DNA from 4 places in the Streptomyces sp. CC0208 genome. Region 1 is predicted to be linked to each of the others. Evidence: riboswitches for the same ligand, from Rfam matches in the RefSeq annotation. Region 1 holds a riboswitch; each other region holds the start of a gene.
What was found. Region 1 has a riboswitch for S-adenosylmethionine ahead of D1369_RS29845 (aminotransferase class V-fold PLP-dependent enzyme). Riboswitches for the same ligand answer to the same signal wherever they lie in the genome.
Positions count from the first base shown of each region.

Region 2: it holds a riboswitch for S-adenosylmethionine, as region 1 does, so the genes downstream of both, thrC (threonine synthase) here and D1369_RS29845 (aminotransferase class V-fold PLP-dependent enzyme) in region 1, are expected to answer to the same signal.
Region 3: it holds a riboswitch for S-adenosylmethionine, as region 1 does, so the genes downstream of both, D1369_RS44695 (putative leader peptide) here and D1369_RS29845 (aminotransferase class V-fold PLP-dependent enzyme) in region 1, are expected to answer to the same signal.
Region 4: it holds a riboswitch for S-adenosylmethionine, as region 1 does, so the genes downstream of both, D1369_RS04650 (amino acid ABC transporter permease) here and D1369_RS29845 (aminotransferase class V-fold PLP-dependent enzyme) in region 1, are expected to answer to the same signal.

Region 1 covers NZ_CP031969.1:6,491,107-6,498,933, forward strand. Annotated here, with positions in the region: gene D1369_RS29835 (cytochrome bc complex cytochrome b subunit) at 1-1,524, shown strand, start outside; gene trpD (anthranilate phosphoribosyltransferase) at 1,694-2,758, shown strand; SAM riboswitch class IV at 2,837-2,953, shown strand; gene D1369_RS29845 (aminotransferase class V-fold PLP-dependent enzyme) at 3,085-4,446, shown strand; gene D1369_RS44600 (serine/threonine-protein kinase) at 4,515-6,656, shown strand; gene D1369_RS29855 (Lrp/AsnC ligand binding domain-containing protein) at 6,653-6,934, opposite strand; gene D1369_RS29860 (rhomboid family intramembrane serine protease) at 6,931-7,671, opposite strand.
Region 2 covers NZ_CP031969.1:4,892,971-4,900,797, forward strand. Annotated here, with positions in the region: gene D1369_RS22505 (glucosyl-3-phosphoglycerate synthase) at 1-886, opposite strand, end outside; SAM riboswitch class I at 1,035-1,193, shown strand; gene thrC (threonine synthase) at 1,211-2,491, shown strand; gene D1369_RS22515 (MoaD/ThiS family protein) at 2,488-2,763, shown strand; gene D1369_RS22520 (cold-shock protein) at 3,207-3,413, shown strand; gene groL (chaperonin GroEL) at 3,961-5,583, shown strand; gene D1369_RS22530 (NADH:flavin oxidoreductase) at 5,928-7,049, shown strand; gene D1369_RS22535 (carboxylesterase family protein) at 7,140-7,827, shown strand, end outside.
Region 3 covers NZ_CP031969.1:205,903-213,729, forward strand. Annotated here, with positions in the region: gene D1369_RS00965 (TauD/TfdA family dioxygenase) at 1-715, opposite strand, end outside; gene D1369_RS43390 (hypothetical protein) at 1,449-1,592, opposite strand; gene D1369_RS00980 (DUF1684 domain-containing protein) at 1,728-2,552, shown strand; SAM riboswitch class IV at 2,651-2,764, shown strand; gene D1369_RS44695 (putative leader peptide) at 2,799-2,915, shown strand; gene D1369_RS00985 (ABC transporter substrate-binding protein) at 3,119-4,735, shown strand; gene D1369_RS00990 (ABC transporter permease) at 4,739-5,698, shown strand; gene D1369_RS00995 (ABC transporter permease) at 5,695-6,618, shown strand; gene D1369_RS01000 (ABC transporter ATP-binding protein) at 6,615-7,827, shown strand, end outside.
Region 4 covers NZ_CP031969.1:1,000,127-1,007,953, forward strand. Annotated here, with positions in the region: gene D1369_RS44710 (putative leader peptide) at 1-69, opposite strand, end outside; gene D1369_RS04635 (GNAT family N-acetyltransferase) at 116-895, opposite strand; gene D1369_RS04640 (ABC transporter substrate-binding protein) at 954-1,976, opposite strand; gene D1369_RS04645 (amino acid ABC transporter ATP-binding protein) at 2,028-2,807, opposite strand; gene D1369_RS04650 (amino acid ABC transporter permease) at 2,804-3,787, opposite strand; SAM riboswitch class IV at 4,123-4,232, opposite strand; gene D1369_RS04655 (glutathione S-transferase C-terminal domain-containing protein) at 4,298-5,164, opposite strand; gene D1369_RS44715 (putative leader peptide) at 5,265-5,387, opposite strand; gene D1369_RS04660 (IlvD/Edd family dehydratase) at 5,503-7,215, opposite strand; gene D1369_RS04665 (IclR family transcriptional regulator C-terminal domain-containing protein) at 7,266-7,827, shown strand, end outside.

The DNA of each region.
Region 1 (7,827 bases):
ATGCGCAAGATCTTCCCCGACCACTGGTCGTTCATGTTGGGTGAGGTCTGCCTCTACAGCTTCATCATCATCATCCTCACGGGTGTGTACCTGACGCTGTTCTTCCACCCGTCGATGAACGAGGTGGAGTACCACGGCAGCTACGTCCCGCTGCAGGGACAGCTGATGTCCGAGGCGTTCAACTCGACCATGCACATCTCCTTCGATGTGCGCGGTGGTCTGCTGATCCGGCAGATCCACCACTGGGCGGCGCTGATCTTCCTCGCCGGCATGTTCGTGCACATGATGCGTGTGTTCTTCACGGGCGCGTTCCGCAAGCCGCGTGAGGTCAACTGGCTGTTCGGCTTCCTGCTGTTCGTCCTCGGCATGTTCACCGGCTTCACCGGTTACTCGCTGCCGGACGACCTGCTCTCCGGCACCGGTGTCCGCTTCATGGAGGGCGCGATCCTGTCCGTGCCGATCGTCGGCACGTACCTGTCGTTCTTCCTGTTCGGCGGGGAGTTCCCGGGCGGCGACTTCGTGGCCCGCTTCTACTCGATCCACGTCCTGCTGCTGCCGGGCATCATGCTCGGCCTGGTCGTCGGCCACCTGATCCTGGTCTTCTACCACAAGCACACGCAGTTCGCGGGCCCCGGCAAGACCAACAACAACGTGGTCGGCATGCCGCTGCTGCCGGTCTACATGGCCAAGGCCGGAGGCTTCTTCTTCCTGGTCTTCGGCGTCATCGCGGCCATCGCGGCGATCGCCTCGATCAACCCGATCTGGTCGATGGGCCCCTACCGTCCCGACCAGGTGTCCACGGGCGCCCAGCCGGACTGGTACATGGGCTTCTCCGAGGGCCTGATCCGTGTCATGCCGGGCTGGGAGATCAACTTCTGGGGTCACACGCTCGTCCTGGGCGTGTTCATCCCGCTGGTGATCTTCCCGCTGGTCCTGGTCGCGATCGCGGTGTACCCGTTCATCGAGTCCTGGGTCACCGGCGACAAGCGCGAGCACCACATCCTGGACCGGCCGCGCAACGCTCCGACGCGTACGGCCTTCGGTGTCGCGTGGATCACCTGGTACATGGTGCTGCTGATCGGTGGTGGAAACGACCTCTGGGCCACCCACTTCCACCTGTCGATCAACGCCATCACCTGGTTCGTGCGGGTCGCGTTCTTCGTCGCCCCGGTCCTGGCGTTCGTCGCCACCAAGCGGATCTGCCTCGGCCTCCAGCGCCGCGACAAGGACAAGGTGCTGCACGGTCGCGAGTCCGGCATCATCAAGCGCCTGCCGCACGGTGAGTTCATCGAGGTGCACGAGCCGCTCAGCCAGGAGCAGCTGCACACGCTCACGGCGCACGAGCAGTACGCACCGGCGCAGATCGGCCCCGCGGTCGACGAGAACGGCGTCGAGCGCAAGATCAAGGGCTCCGAGAAGCTGCGCGCCAAGCTGAGCGAGGCGTACTACGGCGAGGAGTCCCAGATCCCCAAGCCGACCGTCGAGGAGTACAAGGAGATCACGAGCGGCCACGGCCACCACTGATCGCTGCTTGTCGCTGCGCTCGCCACGCGCGGTAGTAAGGGCCCGTCCGACACAGCGGACGGGCCCTTTGCCGTCCGGGGTCCCGTCCGAACGCCGGACGGGACCCTGCGTCGTGCGCTGGGCTGGATAGGGTGTGGGCACACTTTTCTACGACATCTGGAGCGGCCCCATGAGCGCTGTGACCCCCGCTGGAGGCAACACCGCGGCGGGCCGTTCCTGGCCCGAGGTACTGAACGCCCTGCTGTACGGCCGTGACCAGAGCGCCGACGCCACGGCGTGGGCCATGGACCGGATCATGCAGGGCGAGGCGACCGACGCGCAGATCGCCGGCTTCGTGGTCGCCCTCAGGGCCAAGGGCGAGACGGTCGAGGAGATCAACGGGCTCGTCCGGGCGATGTACGAGCACGCCAACGTGATCGAGGTCCCCGGGCGCACGGTCGACGTCGTCGGCACCGGAGGCGACGGCGCCAAGACCGTCAACATCTCCACGATGTCGGCGATCGTCGTGGCCGGCTCCGGCGCCACGGTCGTCAAGCACGGCAACCGGGCCGCCTCCTCCGCGTCCGGTGCCTCGGACGTCCTGGAGAAGCTCGGCGTCAACCTGGAGCTCACCCCGGGGCGGGTGGCCGAGGTGGCCGAGGAGGCCGGGATCACGTTCTGCTTCGCGGTCAAGTTCCACCCGGCGCTGCGTCACGCGGGCGCCGCCCGCGGGCAGTTGGGTATCCGCACGGTGTTCAACATCCTCGGCCCGCTGACCAACCCCGCCCGGGTGCGGTCCCAGGCGGTCGGGGTCGCCGATCCGCGCATGGCGCCGGTCGTCGCCGGCGTCTTCGCCGAACGTGGCAACTCCGCCCTCGTCTTCCGCGGTGACGACGGCCTCGACGAGCTGACGACCACATCGACCTCCCGCGTCTGGATCGTCCGCGAGGGCAAGGTCACCGAGGAGAGCTTCGACCCCCGGGACGTCGGCATCGACCTGGTGCCCGTGGAGGCCCTGCGGGGCGGTGACCCGGCATACAACGCGGAGGTCGCCAGGAAGCTCCTGGACGGCGAGACGGGCCCGGTCCGGGACGCCGTACTCCTGAACTCGGCGGCCGCGCTGGTGGCCCTGGACCCGGGGACCGGGACCCTGGCCGAGCAACTGCGGGCCGGGATGGACAAGGCCGCCGCGTCGATCGACTCGGGGGCGGCGAAGCGGACGCTGGAGCGATGGGTGGCCGCGAGCAACGCGTAACGGCCACCCCAGGGTGTCGTCCCGCGATCCGGACACGGGTTGCGGGACGGCGATCACCTCACGTACGTTCTTTGACCAGGTCATGAGTGACAGTCATGAGGCCCCGGCCGACTGTCCGGCAACCCTCCGTCCGTGGCGGGGTGCCCCGGGTGAAGACCAGGCCGTAGGCAGCGAGGTCTGCGGCAAGCGCGGATCCCTCACGAACCCAGGGATCCTGGTCATTCGAGGGAGTCTCCCGTGAGCAAGCGAATGCGATAGGGCCGCCGAGCCCCGCCTCCGCGCACCCGTCTCACCTTTCTTTCCACGACTTTTCACGGGAGTCCCCCATGTCTGTCTCCACCGCTGCCGCCGCCCAGACCATTTGTGCCCAGCTGCCCGTTCTGGGCCGGGATGTCACCGTCCCGCTCGTCACCGGCGGCGAAGTCACCTACGCGGCGCTCGACTACGCGGCCAGCGCACCGGCCCTCCAGCGGGTCTGGGACGACGTGGCGGCGTACGCTCCCTACTACGGCAGCGTGCACCGCGGGGCCGGCTACCTCTCCCAGCTGTCGACCGACCTGTTCGAGAACGCCCGCAGGACCGTCACCGAGTTCCTCGACTGCCGCGACGACGACCAGCTGATCTTCACCCGGTCGACCACCGACTCGCTCAACCTCCTTGCCGCCGCGCTCCCCGCCGACTGCCAGGTCTTCGTCTTCGAGACCGAGCACCACGCGAGCCTGCTGCCCTGGCAGGACGCCCGGGTCAGCTACCTCGACGCCCCGCGCACCCCGCGGCAGGCCGTCGAGACCCTGGAGAAGGCCCTCGCCGACCGGGACCCCCACGGCCCGGCCCTGGCGTGCGTCACCGGCGCCTCCAACGTCACCGGTGAGCTGTGGCCGGTACGGGAGCTCGCGGCGGCCGCTCACGCCCACGGTGCCCGCATCGTGCTCGACGCGGCCCAGCTCGCCCCGCACCACCCGGTGAGCGTCCGCGACCTCGACGTCGACTGGGTCGCCTTCTCCGGCCACAAGCTCTACGCCCCCTTCGGCTCCGGCGTCCTGGCCGGCCGCGCCGACTGGCTGCGGGCCGCCGACCCCTACCTCGCGGGCGGCGGCGCCAGCCGCAAGGTCACCCGGCGCGAGGACGGGGGAGTGGACGTGGAGTGGCACGAGAGCGCCGCCCGCCACGAGGCCGGCTCTCCGAACGTCATCGGTGCCTACTCCATCGCCTCCGCCTGCAAGGCGCTGACCGAGGCCGGCTTCGACAGCCTGGTCGCGCGCGAGCAGCACCTGATCGAGAAGGTCCGCGAAGGGCTGGCCGAGGTCCCCGAGGTCCGCGTCCTGTCCCTGTTCGGCGACGACGCCCCCCGCGTCGGCGTGATCTCCTTCGTCGTCGACGGCTGGAACAGCTCCCACTTCGCCGCCGCCCTCTCCGCCGAGTACGGCATCGGCGTCCGCGACGGCCTCTTCTGCGCCCACCCCCTCGTCCGCACCCTCCTGGGCAGCGACCCGCAGTCCCAGGGCGAGTGCGGTGCCCCCGAGGCCGCGCCGGGCGAGAAGTCCCTCAACGCGATCCGGGTGAGCTTCGGCGCGGGCACGCCGGACGAGCACGTGGAGCGGTTTGTGAAGGCCGTGAAGGAACTGGTCGCGGACGGTGCGAAGTGGACGTACCGCACCGAGGACGGCCGCTGCGTCCCGGCCGTCTGACGTACTGACGTCCGGCGCGCGTATACGCTCCCCCTCAGCAGCCGTACGGAATGCAGGGGGAGCACGGGGTGCAGGAGCTGCGCGAGACGGACCCGCGGACCATCGGGCCCTACCAGGTCCTGGGCAGACTCGGGTCCGGCGGCATGGGCGAGGTGTATCTCGCCGAGGCGCGCGGCGGACTGCGGCTGGCGGTGAAGGTCGTACGGGCCGAGCACGCCGAGGACCGCACCTTCCGCGCCCGGTTCCGGCACGAGGTGCGGGCCGCGCAGACCGTCGGCGGGGCGGGCACGTACACCGCGCGGGTCGTGGACGCGGACACCGAGGCCGCGCGGCCGTGGATGGCGACCGAGTTCGTGCAGGGCCCCAACCTGAGGGACGCGGTGCTCGACCGGGGACCGCTGCCCGCGGACACGGTACGGCTGCTGGCGGCCGCGCTCGCCGAGGCGCTCGCCGCGATCCACGCCAAGGGGCTGGTGCACCGGGACCTCAAGCCCTCCAACATCCTGCTCGCGCCGGACGGCCCCCGGGTCATCGACTTCGGGATCGTCCGGGCCCTGGAGGGCACCGCCCTGACCCGGACCGGCGTGGTCGTCGGGTCGGTCGGCTATCTCTCGCCCGAGCAGATCCGCAACGGCGCCCAGGTGGTGCCGGCCAGTGACGTCTTCTCCCTGGGCGCGGTCCTCGCCTACGCCTCCGGTGGCAGGGAACCCTTCGGCGAGGGCCAGGACTCGGTCGTCCTGCTGCGGATCCTGACCGGCGACGTCGACCTGTCCGCCGTACCCAAGGAACAGCTGCCGCTGGTGGAGGCCTGTCTGCGGGACGACCCCGCCGCGCGGCCGACGCCCGCCGAGCTGGTCGCGGCCGCGGGGCACAGCGAGGCGTCGCTGCGTGAGGGCCTGCGGCCGGGGTGGTACTCCTCCGGTGCCGAGAAGGAGCCCGAGACCGTTCACAGCGGCGCTCGTTGGGTTCCCGGGCACGACTCGGGGGAGCGCGGGAGCCGGGTCGAGTACGTGGCGCCCATGACCGTCACGGACGTCCCCGCGGCCACCCTGGTGCCACCCGCCACCGCACCGCCGTCCCGGCGCCGACTGCTGCGGGCCGTGGCGGGGGGCGCGGGGGTTGTGGCGGCCGGAGGCGTGGGCGGCTGGCTGTGGCTGCGCGACGCGCCGGACGGATCAGTGAAGACGGGGGCCGGGTCCCCGGCGGGCACACCCGCGACGGGCTGGCAGTACAAGGTCCAAGGGCTCGGCGGGCGGCGCGGTCCCTGCGCGGCCGTCTCGCCCGACGGCACCCGGGTGTACGTCGGCGGCGCGGACGGCGCGCTGCACGGGCTGGACCTGGACGGCCGGACCGTGTGGCGGACCCGGCTCGGTGCCGAGGCCATGTCCCCCCTCACCACCGCCGACGGCGTGTACTGCCTGCTGGAGGACGGCCAGGAGGGCGCCTCCAAGCTGTGCGCGCTCGGCCGGGGCGGCAAGATCCGCTGGACCAGGTCGTTCGCCGCGAACAGCCAGTTCCTGGTCGCCGCGGGCCGGCTGGTCCTGGTGTCCTACGGCGACGGATCGGACGCGGGCGGGGTGCGGGCCTACGCCCCCGACGGCAGCGTGCGCTGGTCCACGTCGACCGGCCCGGCGCCCACCGGCGAACCCGTGGTGGCGGACGGAGTGGTGTACGTCGGCACCTTCGGGGACCGGGTCCACGCCCTGGACGCGAAGACCGGCAAGCGGCTCTGGACGACCCCGGCCGGTGCCGACCCCGGGCGGCCCGTGCCGGTCGGCGACGTTCTGCTGGTCGGATCGGGCGGCGAACAGTCGCTGCACGGCATCTCCCGCACCGGCAAGCGGCTGTGGGACGCGAGCAACGACAAGGTGTACGGCGGGCGCTACCTCACCTGCGTGCCCTTCGCCGGCCTGGCCGTCACCGCGTCCGACTACGAACTGGTCGCCCTGGACCCCGCCGACGGATCGACGGCGTGGTCCTTCCAGTTCACCGACGACGGAAACCAGTACAGCGACCCCACGGTCGCCGGGAACACCGTCTACGTACGGCACGGCTCGACGCTCTACGGCCTCGACCGCAGGGGGAAGCAGACCTGGCACCGGCGCGTCGAGGGCGGCGCGTCCGTCGGAACCCAGTCCCCGGTGGTCAGGGGCGGCCGTGTCTATGTCGCGACCGCCGACGGCATCACCGTGCTCGCGCTGTCCTCCTAGCTGTCGAGGCCGATCGCGAACGCGGCCTCCAGGTCGTGCTGCGAGTAGGTGCGGAAGGCCACGTGGGTGTCCGTCGCCTCGACGCCCGGGATCTTGCTGATGCTGCCGGGGATGACCTCGGCGAGGTCCTCGTGCCGCTTGACCCGGACCATGGCGATCAGGTCGTACGTGCCCGTCACGGAGAAGACCTCGCTCACGGACTCCAGCGCGGCGATCCGCTCCGCGATCTCGGGGATCCGGTCCACGCTGGTCTTGATGAGGACGATCGCGGTGATCACGGCTGGTTCTCTCCCTCGGGGGCCGGAGCTGGGGCGGCCCTCACTCTAGTCGTACGGCCGAAACGCACCCAGGCGAAGACCAGGCCCAGGCCGAAGCCCACCAGGTGGGCCAGATAGGCCACCCCGGGGCCGTCGGAGGCCCGGCCCGCCGCGAGCCATTGCAGCGCCGCCCAGAACGGGAGGACCACCCAGGCGGGAAAGCGCAGCGGCAGGAAGAAGAGGAACGGCAGGAGACTGGTCACCCGGGCCCCGGGGAACAGGAACAGAAACGCGCCGAGGACCGCCGAGATCGCCCCGGAGGCACCTACCAGGGACTGCTCGGAGCCGGCGTTGGCGGCCGCGTAGCCCAGCAGGGCGAGGTAGCCGCAGCCGACGTAGAACAGGAGGAACTGCACCCGGCCCATCCGTTCCTCGGTCATCACCCCGAACACGTAGAGGAAGAGCATGTTGCCCAGCAGATGCACCCAGCTGCCGTGCACGAACAGCGCGGTGGCCGGGGTGAGGGCGGCACCCGGCGAGCCCTCGAAGAGCTCGGCGGGGACCACCCCCCAGCGGTGGAAGTAGGCCCGCTGGGCGGCCAGGGCCGCGTCCCCGGAGCCGTAGGCCGGGTCGAGACCCGAGGCGGGGCCGATCACGAAGACCAGAGAGCACAGGGCGATCAGACCGTAGGTGACCGGAGCCGGCCCCCACAGCGCCCTGCCTGCTCCACCGACTGTCACCCTCCAGTTGCTGATCATGGACACAGAGCATGACGTAACGGGACGCAACCGAACAGAGCGCCTCGCCGCCGGAGAGGTCCTGTGGACGTCCGAGCGGCGAGTACCCGCCAGGCCGTAGGGTTGCGAGCCACATGCACCGGGACGCCGGTGCGTCACCGACAATGGCTAGTAGGA
Region 2 (7,827 bases), 1.6 Mb from region 1:
TGTCCACGGAGTACGTACGCGGCTCGAAGCCGTCCCGGCCCCGCTCGAACTGGGTGAGAGCGGGCCGGATCATGTGACCGCGGGCCAGCCGGAGCTGCGCGGTGCGGTAGATCGCGGCGGACATCCGGCCCAGGGCCTGCCCGTCCTGGTGACGGTGCTTGCGCACCCCGACATCGACCTGGGCGAGCGCGTTCAGCCCGACCAGGTGCAGGGCGTCGACCAGCATGCCCAGCTCGACGCCGTAGCCGACGGGGAACGGCAGCTGCTCCAGCAGCGAACGCCGGGCCGCGTACTCACCGCCCAGCGGCTGTACGAAACCGGCCAGCTGCGGCCAGTGCATGTTCAGCAGCGGGCGCGCCATGAGCTCGGTGACCCGGCCGCCCTGCCCGGCGGCGCCGCCCAGGGGACGGTCGTACATGCCCTTGACCAGGTCGACCTCGGGGTCGGTGAGCAGCGGGCCCACGATGCCGGCGACGAAGTCCGAGGAGAACTCCTTCAGGTCGGCGTCGATGAAACAGACGATGTCCCCGCTGGTGACGAGCAGGGAACGCCACAGGACCTCGCCCTTGCCGGGCACGGCCGGTATACGCGGGAGGATGTCGTCACGGTGGACGACCCGCGCGCCGGCCGCCTCGGCGACCTCGGACGTACGGTCGGTCGATCCCGAGTCGACGACGACGATCTCGTCGACGAGCGGGACCTGCTGCATGAGGTCATGACGGATCACGGCGACGATGTCACCGACCGTCTCCTCCTCGTTGAGCGCGGGCAGGACGACACTGACGGTCCGCCCCGTGCTCCGCTTCGCGGCCATGATCCGGTGGAGTGGGCGATCGCTCGCGGACCAGGAACGGGTGGCCAGCCAGCGCTCGACTTCGTTCAGCACAGTGCGCGGCTCCTCTGCGTGTGATCTGCGTGTGATCCATCTCGCCGTTCGGACGACTCTCTCAACTGTCCTGGCCTTCGGTTACAGTCTTGAACAACGCGGGTGACCATCGCATGTCCTGGGTGGCCCGCCGTTCACAACTTCATACCGCTCATCCAGAGGGGCAGAGGGATACGGCCCGATGAAGCCCCGGCAACCCTCCAGTCGGTTCTCGTAGCGATCGCTGACGATCGTCTCCGCGAGGCTCCCGACTCGGGAAGGTGCCAAATCCGTCTCACGGCGAGATGCGTCGTGAGGAAGATGAGGAGAAAGGGCCTCGCCTCCATGGCTGCGCAGACAGTTGCAAGCACCACGAACTCCGTCGATCTGGGTCCCGCCGCGGCACTGAGCTGCCGCGAATGCGGCCACCGCGTCCCGCTCGGCCCGGTCTTCGCCTGTGAGGAGTGTTTCGGCCCGCTCGAGATCGCCTACGACTTCTCGGCCTACGACACCGAGGACCTCCGCAAGCGCATCGAGGCGGGACCCGCGAACATCTGGCGCTACGCCCCGCTGCTGCCCGTCCCCGCGGACGTGGCGGACAAGCCCAACATCAACCCCGGCTGGACCCAGCTCGTCAAGGCCGACAACCTCGCCCGCGAGCTCGGCGTGACCGGCGGCCTGTACATCAAGGACGACTCCGGCAACCCGACGCACTCCTTCAAGGACCGCGTCGTCGCGCAGGCCATCGAGGCCGCGCGCGCCTTCAACTTCACCACCCTCTCCTGCTCCTCCACCGGCAACCTCGCCGGTGCGGTGGGTGCCGCGGCCGCCCGGGCCGGCTTCCGTTCCTGCGTGTTCATCCCGCACGACCTGGAGCAGGCCAAGGTCGTCATGGCCGCGGTCTACGGCGGCGAGCTGGTCGGCATCGAGGGCAACTACGACGACGTGAACCGCTTCTGCTCCGAGCTGATCGGCGACCCGGCCGGCGAGGGCTGGGGCTTCGTCAACGTCAACCTGCGGCCGTACTACGCGGAGGGGTCCAAGACCCTGGCGTACGAGATCTGCGAGCAGCTCGGCTGGCAGCTCCCCGACCAGCTGGTCGTGCCGATCGCCTCCGGTTCGCAGCTCACGAAGATCGACAAGGGTCTGCAGGAGCTGATCAAGCTCGGGCTCGTCGAGGACAGGCCGTACAAGATCTTCGGCGCGCAGGCCGAGGGGTGCTCGCCGGTGTCGGTGGCGTACAAGGCCGGGCACGACGTGGTCCGCCCCCAGAAGCCGAACACCATCGCCAAGTCGCTCGCCATCGGCAACCCGGCGGACGGCCCGTACGTGCTGGACATCGCGCGCCGTACCGGCGGTGCGGTGGAGGACGTGAACGACGAGCAGGTCGTGGACGCGATCAAGCTGCTGGCGCGGACCGAGGGCATCTTCGCGGAGACCGCGGGTGGCGTGACGGTGGGGGTGACCCGCAAGCTGATCGAGAACGGTGTCCTCGACCCGACGAAGACCACGGTGGTGCTGAACACCGGCGACGGTCTCAAGACCCTGGACGCGGTGGCCGGTACCGGGCTCACCGCCACGATTCGTCCGAACCTGGACTCTTTCCGAGAGGCTGGCCTCGCATGAGCGTCAACGTCCGCATCCCCACCATCCTGCGCACCTACACCGGCGGCAAGGCCGAGGTGCAGGCCGAGGGTGGGACCCTCGCCGAGGTCATCGCCGATCTGGAGAAGAACCACACCGGTATCGCGGCGCGTGTTCTCGACGACCAGGGCAAGCTGCGGCGGTTCGTGAACGTGTACGTGAACGACGACGATGTGCGGTTCGAGCAGGGGCTGGAGACGGCGACGCCCGACGGGGCCGGAGTCTCCATCATCCCGGCGGTTGCCGGCGGGTGACCATATGACTGGTCATTACCTTCGGTAACAGTAATTACCGAGTGTTCATCCGATTGCCCCCTCCGCGAGAGAAGCGGAGGGGGCAATTCTCTATGGTTGAGCGCGGTACAGTTGGGGAAGCTGCTGCTTCCTGCATGCCGGACGCATATGAGTTCCGACTTCGGATGCGACGAGAAGTAGCCAAAGTGTGTGGGTTCTTTGCGCCTTATGCTCCTTTTGTGGGGCCCGACTTGCCCCGGATTCGGGCGAATTCTCACTACATTCCGGACCCCTTCCGTCCAGAATTCTCGTCCGATTGACCTGTTGCAGACGGCAGTTGGACAGATACATTCAGCCGCGGTCGACGCGTTCCGGCGCACGCCCCCAACCATGTGGGGGGTGAGGTCTGACCCGGATCCATGAAGTGTGGATCCGTGCAAGGGCCAGTAATAGGGGAGTTAGGCATGGCTCAGGGCACCGTCAAGTGGTTCAACGCGGAGAAGGGGTACGGCTTCATCGCGGTCGACGGTGGTGCGGATGTATTCGTCCACTACAGCGCGATTCAGATGGACGGCTACCGCACCCTTGAAGAGGGCCAGCGGGTCGAGTTCGAGATCTCGCAAGGTCAGAAGGGGCCGCAGGCGGACATGGTTCGTCTCGCGACTGGCTGAAGCACGCGCCGGGTAACAACAGCGTCGTTCTTCGTTCTTCTTCGAAGGGCTCGTACCCCATGGGGAGTCATGGGTACGGGCCCTTCGGCATGTGCATGTGCCTCCGGCGGTTGGGCGGGTTCGGGTTCGTGTGCGGGTTCGCTGGGGGCGGGCGTTTTGCGCAGTTCCCCGCGCCCCTGGATGCCTGCGGCGGCCTGTGTGGCTCCGGTGGGGGCTTGGGTAACGCGTGCTCTGTAACGGACGCCGGCCGCTGCGGGCGGACACCCCCGCCCCGTCCCCTGCCCGCCGTACGCGGCTTGCGGGCCGTGGTCTGCCTGCCTCTCTGGCCGGCGAACCGGGGCCCGATACCCGAGAGGCGCTTGCACTCGACCATGCCGAGTGCTAATCATTGGCGTTAGCACTCTGAAGGTGAGAGTGACAAAGATGGACCGGGTCGGTGAGGCCCGCAGGCCTAGTGGGGCAAGGATCCACGGGCCGGCGAGCCGTCCGTCGCGGGCGCGGGCGCGGTCCGAAGGAATCACCCCCAGTCCTGGAGGGACCACTTCACATGGCCAAGATCATCGCGTTCGACGAGGAGGCGCGGCGCGGCCTCGAGCGCGGCATGAACCAGCTCGCGGACGCCGTCAAGGTGACGCTCGGCCCCAAGGGCCGCAACGTCGTCCTCGAGAAGAAGTGGGGCGCCCCCACGATCACCAACGATGGTGTTTCCATCGCCAAGGAGATCGAGCTCGAGGACCCGTACGAGAAGATCGGCGCCGAGCTGGTCAAGGAAGTCGCCAAGAAGACGGACGACGTCGCCGGTGACGGTACGACCACCGCGACCGTGCTAGCCCAGGCCCTGGTCAAGGAAGGCCTGCGCAACGTAGCCGCCGGCGCCAACCCCATGGCCCTCAAGCGCGGTATCGAGAAGGCCGTCGAGGCCGTCTCCGCCGCCCTGCTCGAGCAGGCCAAGGATGTCGAGACCAAGGAGCAGATCGCCTCCACGGCCTCCATCTCCGCCGCCGACACCCAGATCGGCGAGCTCATCGCCGAGGCGATGGACAAGGTCGGCAAGGAAGGCGTCATCACCGTCGAGGAGTCCCAGACCTTCGGTCTGGAGCTGGAGCTCACCGAGGGTATGCGCTTCGACAAGGGCTACATCTCGGCGTACTTCGCCACCGACATGGAGCGGATGGAGGCGTCGCTCGACGACCCGTACATCCTCATCGCCAACTCCAAGATCGGCTCCGTCAAGGACCTGCTCCCGCTCCTGGAGAAGGTCATGCAGTCGGGCAAGCCGCTGCTGATCATCGCCGAGGACGTCGAGGGCGAGGCCCTGTCGACCCTGGTCGTCAACAAGATCCGCGGCACCTTCAAGTCCGTCGCCGTCAAGGCCCCGGGCTTCGGTGACCGCCGCAAGGCCATGCTCGGCGACATCGCCATCCTCACGGGCGGCGAGGTCATCTCCGAGGAGGTCGGCCTCAAGCTGGAGAACGCGACCCTGGACCTCCTGGGCCGCGCCCGCAAGGTCGTCATCACCAAGGACGAGACCACCATCGTCGACGGTGCCGGTTCGTCCGACCAGGTCAACGGCCGCGTCAACCAGATCCGCGCCGAGATCGAGAACAGCGACTCGGACTACGACCGCGAGAAGCTCCAGGAGCGCCTGGCGAAGCTCGCCGGTGGCGTCGCCGTCATCAAGGCCGGTGCCGCGACCGAGGTCGAGCTCAAGGAGCGCAAGCACCGCATCGAGGACGCCGTTCGCAACGCGAAGGCGGCCGTCGAGGAGGGCATCGTCGCCGGCGGTGGCGTGGCCCTCATCCAGGCCTCCTCGGTCTTCGAGAAGCTGGACCTGGAGGGTGACGAGCTGACCGGCGCCAACGCCGTGAAGCTCGCGCTGGAGGCCCCGCTGAAGCAGATCGCCGTCAACGGTGGTCTCGAGGGTGGCGTCATCGTCGAGAAGGTGCGCAACCTGCCCGTCGGCCACGGCCTGAACGCCGCGACCGGTGAGTACGTCGACATGATCGCCGAAGGCATCATCGACCCGGCGAAGGTGACCCGCTCTGCCCTGCAGAACGCCGCCTCCATCGCCGCGCTGTTCCTCACCACCGAGGCCGTCATCGCCGACAAGCCGGAGAAGGCCGCCGCGCCCGCCGGTGGCGGTATGCCGGGCGGTGACATGGACTTCTGATCGACCTCTGGTTGATCAACGTCCTTGCCGAGGGCGGCACTCCCGGGAACGGGGTGTGCCGCCCCCGGTTTTTTCTGCGCTATGCTTGATCACGAGCCGCCCGACGTGAACTCCCGTCGGCCGACTACGCGTTGGTGGTCCAAGGAAAGACGTCCCGCTTCCTGCGGGGAGATGCAGGTGCAAGGCCTGCCCAGCGCTCGACAGAAAGCCCGTCCCACGCTCGTGGGGCGGGCTTCTTTCATGCGTGGCCGGAGTCACAGAGCAGGGGGAAATCCTGAGGCGGACGGGACGGTTGGCACCTGAGTAGTGTCCATGCGCATGCACATACCGAGGAGTACCCACACGTGACCGCCCCCGCCAGCTCCCGTGCCGCCGAGATCCTCTCCCGTCCGGTCCACATCAACGGCCTGACCGTCCCGAACCGCATCGCGATGGCGCCCATGACCCGGATGTTCTCCCCGGGCGGCGTCCCCGGCGAGGACGTGGCGTCGTACTACTCCCGCCGCGCGGCCGCCGGAGTCGGCCTCATCGTCACTGAGGGCACCTACGTCGGCCACGAGTCGGCCGGGAACAGCGGCAGCGTCCCGCGGTTCCACGGCGAGGAGCAGCTGGCGGGCTGGGCGAAGGTCGCCGAGCAGGTGCACGCGGCGGGCGGCACCATCGTCCCGCAGCTGTGGCACATCGGCATGGTGCGCGAGCAGGGCCAGCCGCCCTACGCCGACGCCCCCGCCGTCGGCCCCTCCGGTCTGCGGATCGGCGCCGACGAGCCCACCGGCAAGGCGATGACCCAGCGCGACCTGGACGACGTCATCGGCGCGTTCGCCGAGGCCGCGGCCGCCGCGGAGCGCATCGGCTTCGACGGCGTGGAGCTGCACGGCGCCCACGGCTACCTCCTCGACCAGTTCCTGTGGGCGGGCACCAACCGCCGCACCGACGCCTACGGCGGTGACCAGGTCGCCCGTACGAAGTTCGCGGCGGAGATCGTGGCGGCCGTACGCGAGACGGTCTCGCCCGAGTTCCCGGTCATCTTCCGGTACTCGCAGTGGAAGCAGGAGGCCTACAAGGCGCGGCTCGCCGAGACGCCGGAGGAGCTGGAGGCGATCCTCGCCCCGCTCGCCGCGGCCGGGGTCGACGCCTTCCACGCCTCCACCCGCCGCTACTGGCTCCCCGAGTTCGAGGGTTCCGACCTCAACCTCGCCGGCTGGACCAAGAAGCTCACCGGCCGGACCACCATCACCGTCGGCTCGGTCGGTCTCGACGGCGACTTCCTGCGCGGCTTCGCCGGCGAGGGCGCCCCCCTCAAGGGCATCGACGACCTGCTCGACGCCCTGGAGCGCGAGGAGTACGACATGGTCGCCGTCGGGCGTGCGCTGCTCCAGGACCCCGAGTGGGCCGCGAAGGTGCTGGCGGGCCGCTTCGACGAACTGCAGCCGTACGACGCGTCCGCGCTGAAGTCGTTGAGCTGACGGCACAAGGCTCCCCGACTTGGTTGACTCAGGCAAGGGACGTGGGCTGGAGTGAGGCGAAGCTGCCCCGACCTGTGAGGAGTTCGACCGATGACGTCAGCCGAGGGTCTCGAAGTACGCACCGCGGCCGGTGCCGTGCGCGGGCGCGCCGAGGACGGACTGGTGGTCTTCCGGGGAATCCCGTTCGCCGAACCGCCGGTGGGCGGGGCGCGGTTCCAGGCGCCGCGGCCCGTCAGGAGCTGGGAGGGGACCCGGGAGGCGTACGCCTTCGGGCCCCCGCCCCCGCAGGAGTCCGGCTTCCAGGGGCGCGCGGGTGTGCTGGAGACGCCCACCGGCGACGACTGGCTGACGGTCAACGTCTGGACCCCCGCGACGGACCCTTCGGCCCGTCGCCCGGTGATGGTGTGGATCTACGGCGGTGCCTACAAGCTGGGTCACGCGGGCAGCCCCGGCTACGACGCCCAGCACCTCGCGCGCGCCGGTGACCTGGTCGTCGTCACCCTCAACTACCGCGTCGGCATAGAGGGGTTCGCCCTGCTGGAGGGGGCGCCCGCGAACCGGGGACTGCTGGACCAGGTCGCGGCGCTGGAGTGGGTGCGGGACAACATCACGGCGTTCGGCGGGGACCCCGGGCAGGTCACCGTGTTCGGGGAGTCGGCGGGCGCGGGATCGGTGGCCTCGCTGCTGGCGATGCCGAGCGCGCGGGGCCTGTTCGGGCGGGCCATCGCGCAGAGCGTGCCCGGCACCTACTTCTCCGCCGAACTCGCCCGGGACATAG
Region 3 (7,827 bases), 6.3 Mb from region 1:
GCTGGTTCGGAGACCAGGTCCAGCTCAGGATGTTCTCCGGACGCGTCACGTAGGACTGGAGGATGCGCAGCAGATCCGCCGAGTCGCTGCTCGGCAGACCCACGATGCGCTTGGCGAACCCGCCGATGAACAGGCCGCGTTCGCCCGTCAGGGGGTGCACCCGCACGACGGGGTGCTCCGCCTCGTACGGCGTCGACACGAAGGCTCGGTCGTACTCCTGCCGCTGTGCGGTCGTGGACGCGGGACGGGCGTAGTCGTACTGGTTGGTGTGCACGACGCGCAGCGTGTCCGCGAGGGCGCGCAGCGGTGCGGGCAGGTCCCGGTACGCCGCGGCGGCGTTGGCGATGAGCGTCTCTCCGCCGTACGGCGTGGTCACGATCGACCGGAGCGTGGTGAGCTGCGGCGGATTGATCACGAAGGTGACGTCCGTGTGCCATTCGTTGGCCTTGGACGTCTCGCTGTCGACGGCGAGCACGTTCGTCGTGCCGTCGGTGGCCGGCACGTTGGGGTGGGCGGTGGTCAGTTCCCCGAACCACCGGGCCACGCGCTCCTGGCCGGCGTTGTCGAGGTCGACGTGGTCAAAGACGATCGCCTTGTGCGTGTTGAGGGCGTCACGGAGCGCCGTGACCGTCGAGAGATCGGGGGTCGCCGTGAGGTCGACGCCCTCGACGACCGCGCCGATACGGCCGGTGAGCTTACGGATGGACGGAGGCATGAGGGGTCACTCCCGGACGGGTGGGCGCACATCAAGGGGCGCGCGGAAGGCCGGTTGAGCAGGCCGGAGAGACAGAACGTGTGGTCGCGGGACCGCTGCAGCCGCGTTCTCAGCGACCGCCTCGGCGTGCGCGGACAGGCTCCCGGCTCGTACAAGTACGAGTACGAGTACGAGAAGGAGGTGAGACGGGAGCCCTCAGGAGGTGGACGCGACGATCCCTCGGGGAGCATCGCAGCGCGGGCGGCTTCGCACCGCCGCTGCCCCGGCGCGCGCGATGGGCGCACACCGACTGCTGCCGGGGAGTACTTGCGAGGTCAGCGACAACAAAACGCGCTGGAGACGTGCGCCAGATCGATGTGGCGCCGCCGAGTGAGGTCCACGCGCGGGGTCATGGAACGGGAGTTCAGCAGAGGTCCACCACGTTGGTCAATAACTTCCCGGACAGGTCTTGCATTGCGGACACAGAGAACTTCTTGTGTCGCCGCCCCTGAGGGGTTGCCCGGCCCCGCACAAGTCCTGGCCCGGAACCGGTACGGATGGCGCGAGCACGCGCTGGTGGCCGCACCGAACCGCACCCCGGTCGGCGATGCGCTGCCGGACCCGGTCGCTCACCTGTCCTCGGGGCCGGACGCCTACGGCGCGCTCATCCGGTTCGCCGGCGCCCGGCGACCCGGCCTCCCCCGGCCCTGGCGTCGTCCCGGAGCGATCGACGGCTTAAACGTCACGCCGTACCTCATCCCCCGACGGTCTCGACGGTCTCGACGGTCTCGACGACATCGTCGATCTGCTCGTCCCGGAACTGCAGGAGCGCGGCATCTACCGCACCGAGTACACCGGCACCACCCCGCGCGGGACCGGCGGCAGGCGGGCTGATCACCTCACATGACTGACATGAAGCTGTCACACGCGGGCCGGAATGCACCTCACCTCAGCGCCGGTTCTCACTGTCATGACTCTGGCCGACTGATCAATGCCCCCTCAAGGCCGTACTTCCCTAGCAGAAGGAGCAATCATGACCACCGAAGCGACGGCATCGGACCTCCACGCCTTCACCGAGCACTGGCTGGAGTGGTACCACGCCCAGGAGGCCCGGCTCGCCGCCCCGCACGGATTCCTGGCGATCACCGGCCTGCACTGGCTCGACGACCGGCCGCAGCGCTTCCCGGACGCGCCCGGCGAGTGGCGCACCGGACCCGACGGAGTCGTCGTCGACCTCGACGACGGCGAGGAACTGGTCGTCGACGGAACGCCGGTGCGCGGTGAACACCGCTTCGGCGTGCTTCCCGAGCGTGGCGGCGTCGACGCCGTCTGGGGAGACGCGGTCATCGAGGTCGCCAAGCGCGGCGGCAACGACATCCTGCGCCCCCGGCACCCGGACGCACCGCTGCGCACGGCCTTCACCGGAACGCCCGCCTACGCCCCCGACCCGCGCTGGGCGGTGACGGGCCGTTACATCCCCTTCGACACGCCACGGCCGACCACCGTGGGCGCGGCCGTGGAAGGCCTTGAGCATGTGTACGACGCTCCCGGCAGGATCGAGTTCGAGCTGGACGGCCGTCAGCTGTCCCTGACCGCGTTCCCCGGCCCTGGTGCGGGCCGGCTGATGGTGCTGTTCACCGACGAGACCTCCGGGGTCACCACCTACGCCGCCAACCGGACCCTCGCCCTGGAGCCGCCCGCCGCCGACGGTACGGTCGCCCTGGACTTCAACCGCGCCGCGAACCTGCCGTGCGCCTACACGGACCTGGCCACCTGCCCGCTGCCCCCGGCCGAGAACCGGTTGCCGGTGGCGATCGAGGCCGGTCAGAAGATCCCCCGCGAGCGCGGCGGCTCCTGAACGTGCCTGAGCCCGACAAAGTGCCGGTCCAACTGCCCCCGCAGGGCGTCACTTTCCGGCATTGACGTACGACAAGTACCCTCCGTACGATCACGAACGGCATTGAGTGTCAGCGTCAAGCCCTGGCTCGCTGACCGGCAACCCTCCCCCGCGGTGGGGTGCTCCAGGTGAAAGCCCGGCGGGATCACCGACGATCTCCGCAAGCGCGTGGCCCCGTGGCCGGGGCCGGAAATGTGGAGGACCGACATGCCGCACGGTGGTGACCCGAGCGCCCGCCTCGCCGGCGCCACCGTGTTCTCCCGGCTCTCGCGTCGGCGCCACATCGACCTCAAGCGCTCGACCAGCTGTCTCTGTCAGGCCTGACGGGCCCTTTCGCCGCCGGTCGCAGTCCGGCACGCGCCGGTCGTCACCGCACCCGCCTGCGGCTGACCCTCGCTCCCCCCTGATCCCTGTCTCCACAGCGCTTCCCCGCCACCGGTCCGATGCCGGCCGGGGCCGCACACCCCTGCACGGACGTGCCTTGTACGGCGCCTCCATGCCTGGTGACACGAGTAGGAGAACCCTCCGTGAACGCACTTCCGGCTCTCAGAGCCCCCCGCTGGGCGCCCCTCGCCGCCCTGCTGACCACCAGTGTTCTGCTGACCGCCTGCGGTTCGGGCAACGACTCCAGCAGCGGAAGCAACCGGCCCAAGTCCGGTGGCACCCTGACCTTCGCGGTGGGTTCCGACGCCGGCTGTGTGGATCCACAGCAGGTCGGCAGCAACGAGAGCATCTACTCGGTGCGCCAGACCGTGGACTCCCTGACCGACCAGGACCCCAGGACCGGCAAGATCGTGCCGTGGCTCGCCAAGAGCTGGGACATCAACGCCGACGCCACGGAGTTCACCTTCCATCTACGCTCGGGCGTCACCTTCAGCGACGGCTCCCAGCTGACCGCGCAGGTGGTCAAGGACAACTTCGACGCGGTGCCGAAGCTCGGCGCCCTCGGGGTCCTCGCCCAGGGCTATCTCAGCGGCGTCAAGGGCACCACCGTGGTGGACCCGCTCACCGTCAAGGTGACCTTCGGAAGGCCCAACGCGCAGTTCCTCCAGGCGACTTCGACCCACTCGCTGGGCATCGAGTCGTCCGCGAGCGTGAAGAAGACCCCGCAGCAGAAGTGCAGTGACGGTGTGATCGGGTCGGGGCCGTTCGTGCTCAAGCAGTACGTCCAGAACCAGTCGATCACACTGGCCAAGCGCACCGGCTACGACTGGGGCTCCTCGCTGTGGTCCAAGAAGGGAGAGGCCTACCTGGACAAGCTGGTCTTCAAAGTCGTTCCCGAGGCAGGGGTGCGGGCCGGCAGCCTCCAGTCCGGGCAGGTGGACGCGATCAGCAGCGTCGGCAGGGCCAACGAGGTGGCGCTCGGGGGCGGTCAGGTCACCCTGTTGAGCCGGGCCAACCCCGGTGTGGTCTTCGGACTCGGCGTCAACAACGCGCGGCCGTTGCTGAAGGACGTGAAGGTGCGTCAAGCGATCCTGGCGGCCATCGACCGCAAGCAGATCGCCGACACCGTGTTCCCGACCGGCACCCAGCCGGCGACCAGCGTCCTGGCGCACACCACGCCCGACTACACCGACCTCTCCTCGGACCTCGCCCTCGACGCGGCCAAGGCGAAGTCCCTGCTGGAAGCGGCCGGTTGGAAAGCCGGCAGTGACGGCATACGCGCCAAGGGCGGCAAGAAGCTGCGCCTGACCATCAGCTGGTTCCCCAACGCCGCCACCAACCAGCCTGCCTTGGAGCTGGTCCAGCAGCAGCTGAAGGCCGTCGGGATCGACGTGGTGCTCAAGCAGGGTCAGGTCAGCCAGTTCGCCACCACGCTCCAGGGCGGTGACTTCGACCTGGTGTGGAGCAACGTGACCCGCTCCGACCCGGACATCCTGCGTACGTCCTTCTCGACCCAGCTGGCCAACTTCTACCGCCTGCCCGCCACTTCCCTGGACACGGAGCTGTCCGGCCAGGCCGCGACCACGGACACCGCCAAGCGCGAGCAGCTGGTGGAGAAGGCGCAGAGGCTGATCGTGCGGAACGCCTACAACGTGCCGGTGGTGGAACTCCAGACCCAGCTGGCCGTGGCGAAGAAGGTGCACAACCTCGACTTCGACTCGGGCAGCCGCATCCAGTTGCACGACACCTGGATCGGCTAGCGCATGCGCCGCTATGTGATCAAGCGACTGGGGCAGGCGGTCGGGGTGCTGTGGGCGGCGTACACGGTGTCGTTCCTGGTACTGAACTGGCTGCCCGGGGACCCGGTCACCGCGATGGCCAGTGCCGGGATGGACTCGGGGGACGTCGATCCGACCCGGCTGGCCGCCCTGCGGCACGAGTACGGCTTCGACAAGCCGGTGCTGGTGCAGTACGCCGAGTACCTCGGCAGGGCGGTGCGCGGGGACTTCGGCGACTCGGTCGCCACCGGCCGGCCGGTCACCTCGACTTTGGCCGACGCGCTGCCGCAGACCCTCCAGCTGACCGGCGCGGCACTGCTGCTCGCGGTGCTCCTCGGCGGCGGACTGGCAGTGGTGGCGACGTACACCTCCCAGCGATGGGTGCGGCAGCTCCTGCTGTCGCTGCCGCCGCTGGGGGTGTCGGTCCCGACGTTCTGGGTGGGGCTGCTGCTCGTCGAGACGTTCTCCTTCCGGCTGCGCTGGTTCCCGGCCTTCGGCAACGACGGCCTGAAGGGGCTGGTGCTGCCGGCCCTCACGCTGGCGATCCCGACCGGCGCGCAGGTCGCTCAGGTGCTCGCCAAGAGCCTGCTCACCGCACTGGACCAGGCGTATGTGGAGACCGCCCGGGCCAAGGGCGCCGGCAGATGGCGGGTCCATCTGCGGCACGCTCTGCGCAACGCGTCCCTGCCGGCGCTGACGGTCGTCGGCCTGCTGGTGGGGCAACTGATCGCCGGTTCGGTGGTCGTCGAGACGGTGTTCTCCCGCGACGGCCTCGGCCGCGTCACCGCGGCGGCGGTCACGGCCCAGGACATCCCGCTGGTCCAGGGGGTGGTGGTGTTCGGGGCGCTGATCTTCGTCACCACCAACCTCGTCGTCGACCTGGTCTATCCACTCCTGGACCCGCGGATCGTGGTGGCCTCGGGCAGAAGGGCGGCACTCGCATGAGCCAGAGCCTTGTCGACGACCCGGCCGAGGCGGCACCGGGACTGGCCCGCCCGGTCAGGTCGGGACCGGGGCCGGAACCGGGACGCCGCGTGGACGTACGGCGACCGCTGCGGTTCGTGGTGCGCCGCCCGGGTCTGCTGCTGTCGGTGGTCGTCCTCGTGCTGGTCGTGCTGGCCTCGTTCCGGCCCGGCCTGTTCACCTCGCAGGACCCGCTGAAGGGCGTCCCGTCGCAGAACTTCCGCGGCCCGAGCGGAAGTCACTGGTTCGGCACCGACGAGCTGGGCCGCGATGTGTTCTCGCGGGTCGTCCACGGCGCCCAGCTGTCCCTGAAGGCCACGCTGATCGCGGTGCTGGTGGCGTTCGTGGTCGGCGGTCTGCTCGGGGTGGTCGCCGGGTTCGTGGGCCGCTGGGTGGACGACGTCCTCATGCGCTTCGTCGACGTACTTCTGTCCATCCCCGCGCTGTTCCTGTCCCTGGCCCTGGTCACCGCGCTGGGCTACGGCACGGTGAAGGTGGCGGTCGCGGTCGGCATCGCCAGCGTCGCCGCGTTCGCCCGGGTGGCGCGCGCGGAGGTGCTGCGGGTGCGGCAGGCGGTGTTCGTGGAGGCGTCACGTGCGAGCGGGGCCCGCTGGTACTCGGTGCTTGGCCGGCACGTGCTGCCCAACGCGGCGGGCCCGGTGATCGTGCTGGCCACCCTCGACTTCGGCTCCTCCATCCTGGCCGTGTCGGCCCTGAGCTTCCTCGGTTACGGCGCTCCCCCGCCCGCCCCGGAGTGGGGCACGTTGATCTCCGACGGCCGCAACTACCTCGCCAACGCCTGGTGGCTGACCGCACTGCCCGGCCTGGCGATCGCCGCGACCGTGCTGGCCACCAACCGCATCGCCCGGGCGCTGGACGGCGAATGGTCCCGGCAGCGATGACCCACGAACCCGAGAACGGCGAGAACGGTGACGACGTGAGCACCCCACTGCTGGAGATACGCGGCCTGTCGGTGTCGTACCGCACCCGGGGCGGCACGGTCGAGGCCGTCCGGGGCGTGGACCTCGACGTATGGCCGGGACAGATGACGGCGGTGGTCGGCGAGTCCGGCTCCGGCAAGAGCACCACCGCGCACGCCGTCACCCGGCTCCTGTCGGCGAACGGCCGTATCGACGCGGGCACGGTCCGCTTCGGCCGGCACGATCTCGCCACCCTGTCGGAGGCGGAACTGCGCACCGTACGCGGAGCACGGATCGGACTGGTCCCCCAGGACCCGACCGTCTCCCTCAACCCGGTCAAGCGGATCGGCGACCAGGTCGCCGAGGTGCTGCGCATCCATGGTCTGGCGACCCGCCGAACGGCCCCCGCCGAGGCGGTCGCCGTGCTGGACCGGGCCGGGCTGCCCGACGCGGCCACCCGTGCACGGCAGTACCCGCACGAACTCTCGGGCGGGATGCGCCAACGTGCGCTGATCGCCATCGCCATCGCCGCCCAGCCGGAGCTGATCATCGCCGACGAGCCCACCAGCGCGCTCGACGTGACCGTGCAGCGGGTCATCCTCGACCATCTCCAGCGCCTCACCGAGGAGTCGGGCACCGCGGTCCTGCTCGTCACCCATGATCTCGGGGTCGCCGCCGACCGGGCCCACCGACTGGTCGTGATGTCACAAGGCAGGGTCGTCGAGGCAGGCCGCACTCATGACGTCCTCGCCGATCCGCAGGACGCCTACACCCGCCACCTGCTGGCCAGCGCCCCCAGCATGACCACCGCCCGGACCCGCACCCCGGCCTCCCACCCCGAGCCGGACACGGCACCCCTGGTCGAGGCACGCAACCTGGTCAAGGAGTTCAGGCTGCCCCGCGCCGGGGACGGGCCCCGCACCCTGCGCGCCGTCGACGACGTCAGCTTCACCCTCCACCGAGGCCAGACCCTAGCCCTGGTCGGGGAGTCGGGCTCGGGCAAGTCGACCACCGCCCGCCTGGTACTCCGGCTCGCCGACGCGACCGCCGGACAGGTCCTCTTCGACGGCACCGACGTCACCACCGCCAAGGGCGCCCGGGCCAGGCAGCTGCGCCGCCGTGCCCAGCTCGTCTACCAGAACCCCTACGCCTCGCTCGACCCCCGATTCGCCATCGGCGAGGTGATCACCG
Region 4 (7,827 bases), 5.5 Mb from region 1:
GCGCTGGAGATCGATGTGGGGCCGGGAGTGGAGGTGGGCGGAGCGGAGGGTGCTGATCACGCCCGTCACCTCCTCCTTCTGGGCGCGCGAGGCGCCCGGCGGATCTCGTCGTGAGTCACAACGCCCCGGCCTCGCGGGATGTTCCTGGACTGCGGACCAGAAGGACGGGCGAGCGGCGGCGCAGGGTGAAGCCGATCGATTCGTAGAGCCGGATGGCGTTCGTGTTGTCGGCGGCGGCGTGCAGGAACGGGATGTCGCCGCGCTCGCGGATCCCTGCGGCGACCGCCCGGACCAGCCGGGTGGCCAGGCCCCGGCTCCGGTGCGCCGGGTCGGTGCAGACCGCGCTGATCTCGGTCCAGCCGGGCGGCCGGACCCGCTCGCCGGCCAGGGCGATCAGCCGGCCCTCGTCCCGGATGCCGAGGTAGGTGCCGAGGTCGATGGTCCGCTCGAGGAACGGGCCCGGCCTGGTGCGGGCGACCAGGTCGAGGATCTCGGGTACGTCGTCGGGGCCGAGCCGTACCGCCTCGGGGGCCGGTTCGGCGCGCAGCGCGGTGTCGACGAGTTGGACGCCCACTCCCCCACCGATGACCTCCCACTCTTCGGGGACCGTCTCAACGGGCTTGATCCGTACGGTGGTTCCGGGACCGACGAGCGTGAGCAGGTCGGCCCAGGCGGCCGGGTCGCGGGGATCTGCGAGGGCGGCGAAGGCGTAGACGTCGTCCGGGTAGCGGGCGGCGCGGCCGACGCGTTCGGCGAGGTGAGCGTGGGGGCCGTCGAGGGCGGCCCATACGGCGTTGTCGAGGACGGAGGTGTCGGGCGCGGCGGGCGCGAAGGGGTCGAGCGCGGCGGGTCTCAGGGAGGCGCCGCCTCCGCGGACGTCGGTCTGCTGTGCCACGGAGGCGAAGTCCCTTCCTGAGTCGACGGGCATGAGGGGTTCAGCTCTTGACGAGATGTCAGGAGTTGTCCAGCGGCAGCCCGGGCGGGTTGACCTCCGACTTGGACACGGCGTCGTGGGAGAGGTTCCACGCGCTGAGCCACTTGGCGTACTGGCCGTTGTCGATCAGGTAGTTGATCGCGTCGGCGAGGGGCTTGGCGAGGCCGCTGTCCTTCTTGGCGGTCGCGGCGATCAGGCCCTGGAGCGTCTCGCCGGCACCGGAGTACTGGCCCGCGATGCGGGTCGCGTTGGGCGTGCCCGCCGTCTGGGTGACGTGGTAGGACGAGTTGGGGCTCGGGCCCAGGTAGGCGTCGATCTTGCCGCTGGCGAGGGCCAGGTAGACGCTGGGGCTGTCCTGGAAGTACTTGATGGTCAGCTTCTTGCCCTCCTTCTTCAGCTTGGTCTGCCACTCCAGCAGGATCCGCTCCTGGTTGGTCCCGGCGCTGACCGATACGGTCCTGCCCGCGAGGGCCTCGTAGTCGCCGTCGAAGGTCCACTTCGAGGTCTTGAGGGTCTCGAAGGCGAGGTCGTCCTTGCGGTAGGAGGCGAACTCGTACTTCTGCTTGCGCTCCTCGGTGTCGGTGATGTTGGAGAAACCGACGTTCACCTTGCCGCTGTCGATGCCGACGAAGAGGTTCTCCCAGGTGAAGCGTTTGACCTCGGGCTGCAGACCGAGGACCGAGGCGACCAGACGGGCCAGGTCGACCTCGGAGCCGGTGAGCGTCTTCTGGTCGCTGCCCACGAAGCCCAGCGGCGGGGAACCGGAGGGCAGAGTGCCGGAGCCGATGACCAGCTTGCCGCTCTTCTTGACGGCGTCGGGCAGTTCGGCACTGATGGACTTCACCTCGGCGACCTTGAGGGCGGTCTCCTTGGCGGCGCCGTTGGAGAGCCGCCCCACGGTGACCGTGCCGGCGCTGTCGGTCGTCCTGGTGGCGGCGTCGCTGTCACCACCGCAGGCGGCGAGCCCGCCGGCGAGGGCGGTGACGGTGGCCGCCGCGGTGATGCCGCGTATCAGGCTGCGTCGGGAGGGGTGAATGGGCATGGCTGTCCTTAGGAGTTGGGAGAAAAGGGTGCGGAGTTGAAGGAAAGGGGTTCAGAGGACCTTGCTCAGGAAGTCCCGGGTCCGCTCGTGCCGCGGCCGGTCGAGGACCTCGGAGGGCGGGCCCTGCTCGACGACGCGGCCGCCGTCGATGAAGACGACCCGGTCGGCGATCTCGCGGGCGAAGCCGATCTCGTGGGTGACGATGACCAGGGTGGTGCCGCTGGTCGCCAGGTCCTTGATGACGGCCAGGACCTCGCCGACGAGCTCCGGGTCGAGGGCGGAGGTCGGCTCGTCGAAGAGGATGACACCGGGCCTTAGGGCGAGCGCGCGGGCGATGGCCACGCGCTGCTGCTGGCCGCCCGACAGCTGCCGTGGATAGGCACCCGTCCGGTCGCCCAGACCGACCCTGCCGAGGAGTTCGCGGGCCAGCTCCCGGGCGTCCGCCTTGCCGAGCTTCCCGGTCGCCACCGGGGCGGCGGCCACGTTGTCGAGGACGGTCAGGTGCGGGAAGAGGTTGAAGTTCTGGAAGACGAACCCGATGCGGCTGCGCTGGGTCAGGATGGCGCGCTCGCTGAGCTCCTTGAGCCGCTCGCCCTGCCGACGGACGCCGATGAGTTCGTCGTTGACGCTGACGTAGCCGATCTCCGGCTTCTCCAGGTGGTTGATGACCCGCAGCAGGGTGGACTTCCCGGAGCCGGACGGGCCGAGGATCACCGTGACCTCGCCGGGCCGCACGGTCAGGTCGACCCCGTCCAGGACCCGGTGGGCGCCGTACCACTTGTGCACGCCGTGCACTTCGAGCGCGACGGGGGTGATGTCGGTGACGGTCATATCGCGGTCTCCCTGCGGACACGCGCCCTGAGGTCGGTGAGACCGGCGCGCAGTTTCTGGAGCGGGGTCGGCGGCAGGGAGCGGGTGGCGCCCCGGGCGTAGTGTCGCTCGACGTAGAACTGGACGACGGACACGGCGCTGGTGAGGATCAGGTACCAGACGGTGGCGACCAGAAGCAGCGGCACGATGTCGCCGGGGTAGGTGGAGCCCATGGACTGCACGGTGCCGAACAGGTCGAGCAGGGAGACGTAGAAGACCAGCGAGGTGCTCTTGATGAGGCCGATCAGCTGGTTGACGTAGTTCGGGGTGATGGAGCGCAGCGCCTGCGGGAAGACGATCTTCCGGAACTGGTAGCCCTTGGGCAGACCGAGTGCCGAGGCCGCCTCGTGCTGGCCCTGGTCGACGGAGAGGATGCCGCCGCGGACGACCTCGGCCGCGTAGGCGGCCTCGTTGAGGCTGAGTCCGACGACGGCGATGACCATGTCGGTGGCGAGCCGGGACTCGTCGAAGGAGAAGAAGGCAGGACCGAAGGGGACACCGACACTCAAAGTCTTGTACAGGGCGCTGAAGTTGTAGAGGAACAGCAGGAGCACGATCAGGGGAACGGAGCGCAGGGCCCACACGTAGGTCCAGCTCACCGCCCGCAGCACCGGGCTCTTCGAGAGCCGGGCCAGAGCGAGCAGAATGCCGCCGAGGAGGCCAAGCACCGCGCTGTAGGCGGCGACTTCAAGGGTGATCACAAGCCCGTCGAGGACGGTCGGCCGCAGGAACCAGTAACCGAACCGGTCCCACTGGTAGAACGGGTTGGTCACCAGGCCGTGGACGAACTGGGCCGCCAGGACCAGGACGACGGTGGTGGCGATCCAGCGGCCCGGTCGCCTCAGTGGGAGAACTCGCTGTGCGGCGAGGGGTTTTGACGGGGTGTCGGCCTGAGGCGGTGCCTCGGTGACGGACACGGCGGCGCCTGGGGGTTCACTCATGAGGGGCTCCGGCTCAGTCGGGATTCCCCTGGGACACGGCGAACACGGCGTACCTACGGCGGTAGGACGCGACGCACGGGCACCGGGGGCTGGGCGGACGACAGCACACCGCGGGTGCGGTGTTCGTCAGGAACGCGGGGGCTGGGGAGGTACGTCAGCCCCGACAGCGGGCACGGCCCGGTGCGGTACACAGTGCGCTGCTGACCCGGAGCAGATCGACGCTCCGGTCGGCCACGAGCACGTTCGTGTACGGCTGTACGCAGCCCTGGGAGCGGCGCGTGGCCGTCCTGGAAACTGCGTACATGTCCGTCACCGTGCTCTTTCGGCCCCTTGGGCCCTCGCGCTTACCGAAACGTCATCCGGTCCGGTCGTCACCTGGGGCACCCCACCGCCGAGCGAGGGTTGCCGGTCAGCAAGCCAGGGCTTGTCGCTGACACTCATGACCGATCTGGGTCGTAGTTAAGTCAAACGCCTGAACCAATGTCAATCCTGGTCCGACAGATGGAACGGTCAGGACGTACGGGGGGTGTGCGAGGCCCAGTCCAGAATCTGCACGGCGGCGCCTGCGGCCTCCAGGCCCCGGCAGTGGGCGTGGTGCCGGCGGGCGATGCCGTCGAGGTCGAGGTGGGTGCCGAAGGCCGGGTGGGCGGTCAGGCGGCGGGCGTAGGCCCACAGGGTGGGGTGGTCCGCGATGCGCTGCACCGCGGACGCGTCGAGGTGGTCGCGGTGCACGGTGTCGAGTTGCACCAGCGCGACCCACAACTCGATGTCGGCGGCGGTGAGGTGATCCCTGATCAGACAGTCGCGACCCACCAGCCAGCGCTCCAGTGAGCCCAGGGTGTCCAGCAGTCGCTCGAGGGCGGCGGTCCGGTCCACGTCGTCGCCGCCCGCCGACCCGGCCTGCTGGGCGGCCTGCGCGATGCCCCGGCCCATCCGCTCGACGGCCTCGGTCTCCGACTCCGCTCCGCACGGGTACAGCGCCGGACGGCCGCCGCCGAAGTGCCGGGCGAGGTCGCGGGTGATGTCGGCGGCGTGGGTGCTGACGATCCGCCCCGACCAGTCGTCACTGAGCACCGGCGCGACGGCCGCGCCGGAGTACCGGTGCGCGCTGGCCTCGTACAGCGGGCGCAGCGCGGAATGCCCGCCGTCCGGACAGTCGGGGACCGGGTCCAGGAAGGTCACGGGACAGATGTCGTCGAGGCCGAGCAGACTGTGCGCGACGGCGATGCGCAGACCGTCCGCACAGGCGGCGGTCAGGTGGAGCCGGTAGCGGCGCGGCACGGCGTAGTGCCCGCTGCGCGCGTCCCGTCCGATGCGGCCCCGGAACGCGGGGGCGGGGTGGGTGGCGGGGACATGGGACAGCGATGTGACGGACATGGATCTCCCCGGGGTGTCGGTGCGCAGACGTACGCGCGGCGGAAGCGTCGTCGGGCCGGAAGCGAGGGGCAGGACAGGGAGGGGGCGGCCGTGGCCGGGCTCAGCCCAGGGGCCTGATCGCGCTGCAGACCCGCTGCAGATCGATGTGCCGACGGGAGGTCAGAAGAGGCGTGGGCCGCGGTGTGCGGCTCTCTCGGCCCACGGCCGGTTCCACGCTGCTCATGTTTCCCTACCCGTTCACTAGGATTCCCAACTGGAGTGTCGATCGCGTCCGGACGCACGTCAAGAGGGCGTCCACGGGATGGGCAGGGACAGGGCGAAGACTCCGCCGCACCGGGTCAGTGCGACTCGCGGCTGACCTCCGAGCCGCTGGAACCGACGAGGAAGTCCAGATCCGCGCCCTTGTCGGCCTGTTGGACGTGGTCCACGTACAGCCGCTCCCAGCCCCGCCTCGGGTTGGCGAAGCCCTCGACGGTGGCCGCGTTGGGGGTGCGGGCGGCGAGCTCGTCGGCGGGCACCTCCAGGTCGATGCGGCGGGCCCCGACGTCGAGGCTGATGACATCACCGGTCCGGACGAGGGCGAGCGGGCCCCCCGCCGCGGCCTCCGGTGCCACGTGCAGGACGACCGTGCCGTACGCGGTGCCGCTCATCCGGCCGTCGCAGACGCGGACCATGTCCCGCACGCCCTGCTCCAGCAGCTTGGTGGGCAGCGGCATGTTGGCGACCTCGGGCATGCCCGGGTAACCCCGGGGGCCGCAGCCGCGCAGGACGAGGACGGAGTCGGCGTCGACGTCCAGGTCCGGGTCGTCGACGCGGGCGTGGAAGTCCTCGATGCTGTCGAAGACGACCGCCCGGCCGCGGTGGCGCAGCAGGTGCGCCGAGGCGGCCGCGGGTTTGATCAGGGCTCCGTCGGGGGCGAGGCTGCCGCGCAGGACGGCGATGCCGCCCTCCTCGACGAGCGGGCGGGCCCGGGTCCTGATCACCTCGGCGTCCCAGATCGGGGCGTCGGCGAGGTGGTCCACGAGTGGCCTTCCGGTCACGGTGAGCGCGTCGGGGTCCAGGAGGTCGGCGACCTCGCGCAGCACGGCGAGCAGGCCGCCGGCGCGGTGGAAGTCCTCCATGAGGAAGCGTCCGGCGGGCTGGAGGTCCACCAGGACCGGCACCCGGGAGCCGATGCGGTCGAAGTCGTCCAGGGTCAGCTCGATGCCCAGCCGGCCCGCGATGGCGAGGAGATGGACGACCGCGTTGGTGGAGCCGCCGATCGCGGCCAGCGCCACGATCGCGTTGTGGAAGGACCCCTTGGTCAGGAAGGTGCTCGGGCGGCGGTCACCGGACACCAGCTCCACCGCGAGCCGCCCGGTGCCGTGCGCGGCCTCCAGCAGCCTGCTGTCCGGTGCCGGGGTGCCGGCCACCCCGGGGACGACCGTGCCCAGCGCCTCGGCGACCAGCGCCATGGTGGACGCGGTCCCCATGGTGTTGCAGTGCCCGCGGCTGCGGATCATCGACGACTCGGAGCGGGTGAACTGCTCCTGGGACAGGGTCCCGGCGCGGACCTCCTCCGACAGCCGCCACACGTCCGTGCCGCAGCCCAGCGGGGTGCCGCGGAAGGTGCCGGTCAGCATGGGCCCGCCGGGCACGACCACGGCGGGCAGGTCCACCGAGGCGGCGGCCATCAGCAGCGAGGGGATCGTCTTGTCGCAGCCGCCCAGCAGGACGACGCCGTCGAGGGGGTTGGCGCGCAGCATCTCCTCCGTGGCCATCGCCGCCATGTTGCGCCAGAGCATGGCCGTGGGCCGCACGTTGGTCTCGCCCAGCGACACCACGGGCAGGTCGAGGGGGATGCCGCCCGCCTCGTGGACACCGTCGCGGACGGACCTGGCCACCTCGTCCAGGTGGGCGTTGCAGGGGGTGAGGTCGGAGGCGGTGTTGGCGATGGCGATCTGGGGCCGGCCGGTGAAGGCGTCGGCCGGGGCGCCCCGGCGCATCCAGGCCCGGTGGATGTAGGCGTTGCGGTCCTGTCCCGCGTACCACTGCGCGCTGCGAAGGCCCATCACTCGGCTCTTTCCGGTCATCGGTACGGCGGTCTAGTATCCGGAACGCGATGCAGCATACGCAGCCGTTCTCCGCTTCGACAGCACCCGTCGCGGACCGCGCGGAGGGCGACCGTCTCGTGGGACCGGACCCGGTGCCGGCCGTGCTGAGGGGACTCGTCCGGCGCCCTGACGGGGTGGCGCTCGACGAGCCCACCCGGGCGATCGGCGGCCCCGAGCCGATCGTGCGCCGGGCACGTCCGGCCGGCCGGGACTTCGGCGACCGCTGTCTGCTCGGCGACGAGTTCCTTCGGACGGCCTTCGCCCGTCACGAGGCCCGCCCCGAACACGTGCGGGTGCGGCCGCTGGCGCAGACACCGGCCGCCGGGTTCGGCGCGCCGGCCCTTTGCACCGTCCTGGACGGCCCCGAGGTCGTCCACCGCGCCAAGGTCGAGCCGCCCGAGGGCGCCGTCCGGCTGACCTTCACGGTCGGCGGCCGCAACCCCGCTGAAGCGACCGTTGCCGGAAAGGTGCCGCCCGCCCACGAGTCGGGCACCCTCGACGCCGTACGGCGATGGGTCGGCGGGGTGTCCCTGGAACGCCCGACGCCCCGAGCCCTGTGCACGACCGGGG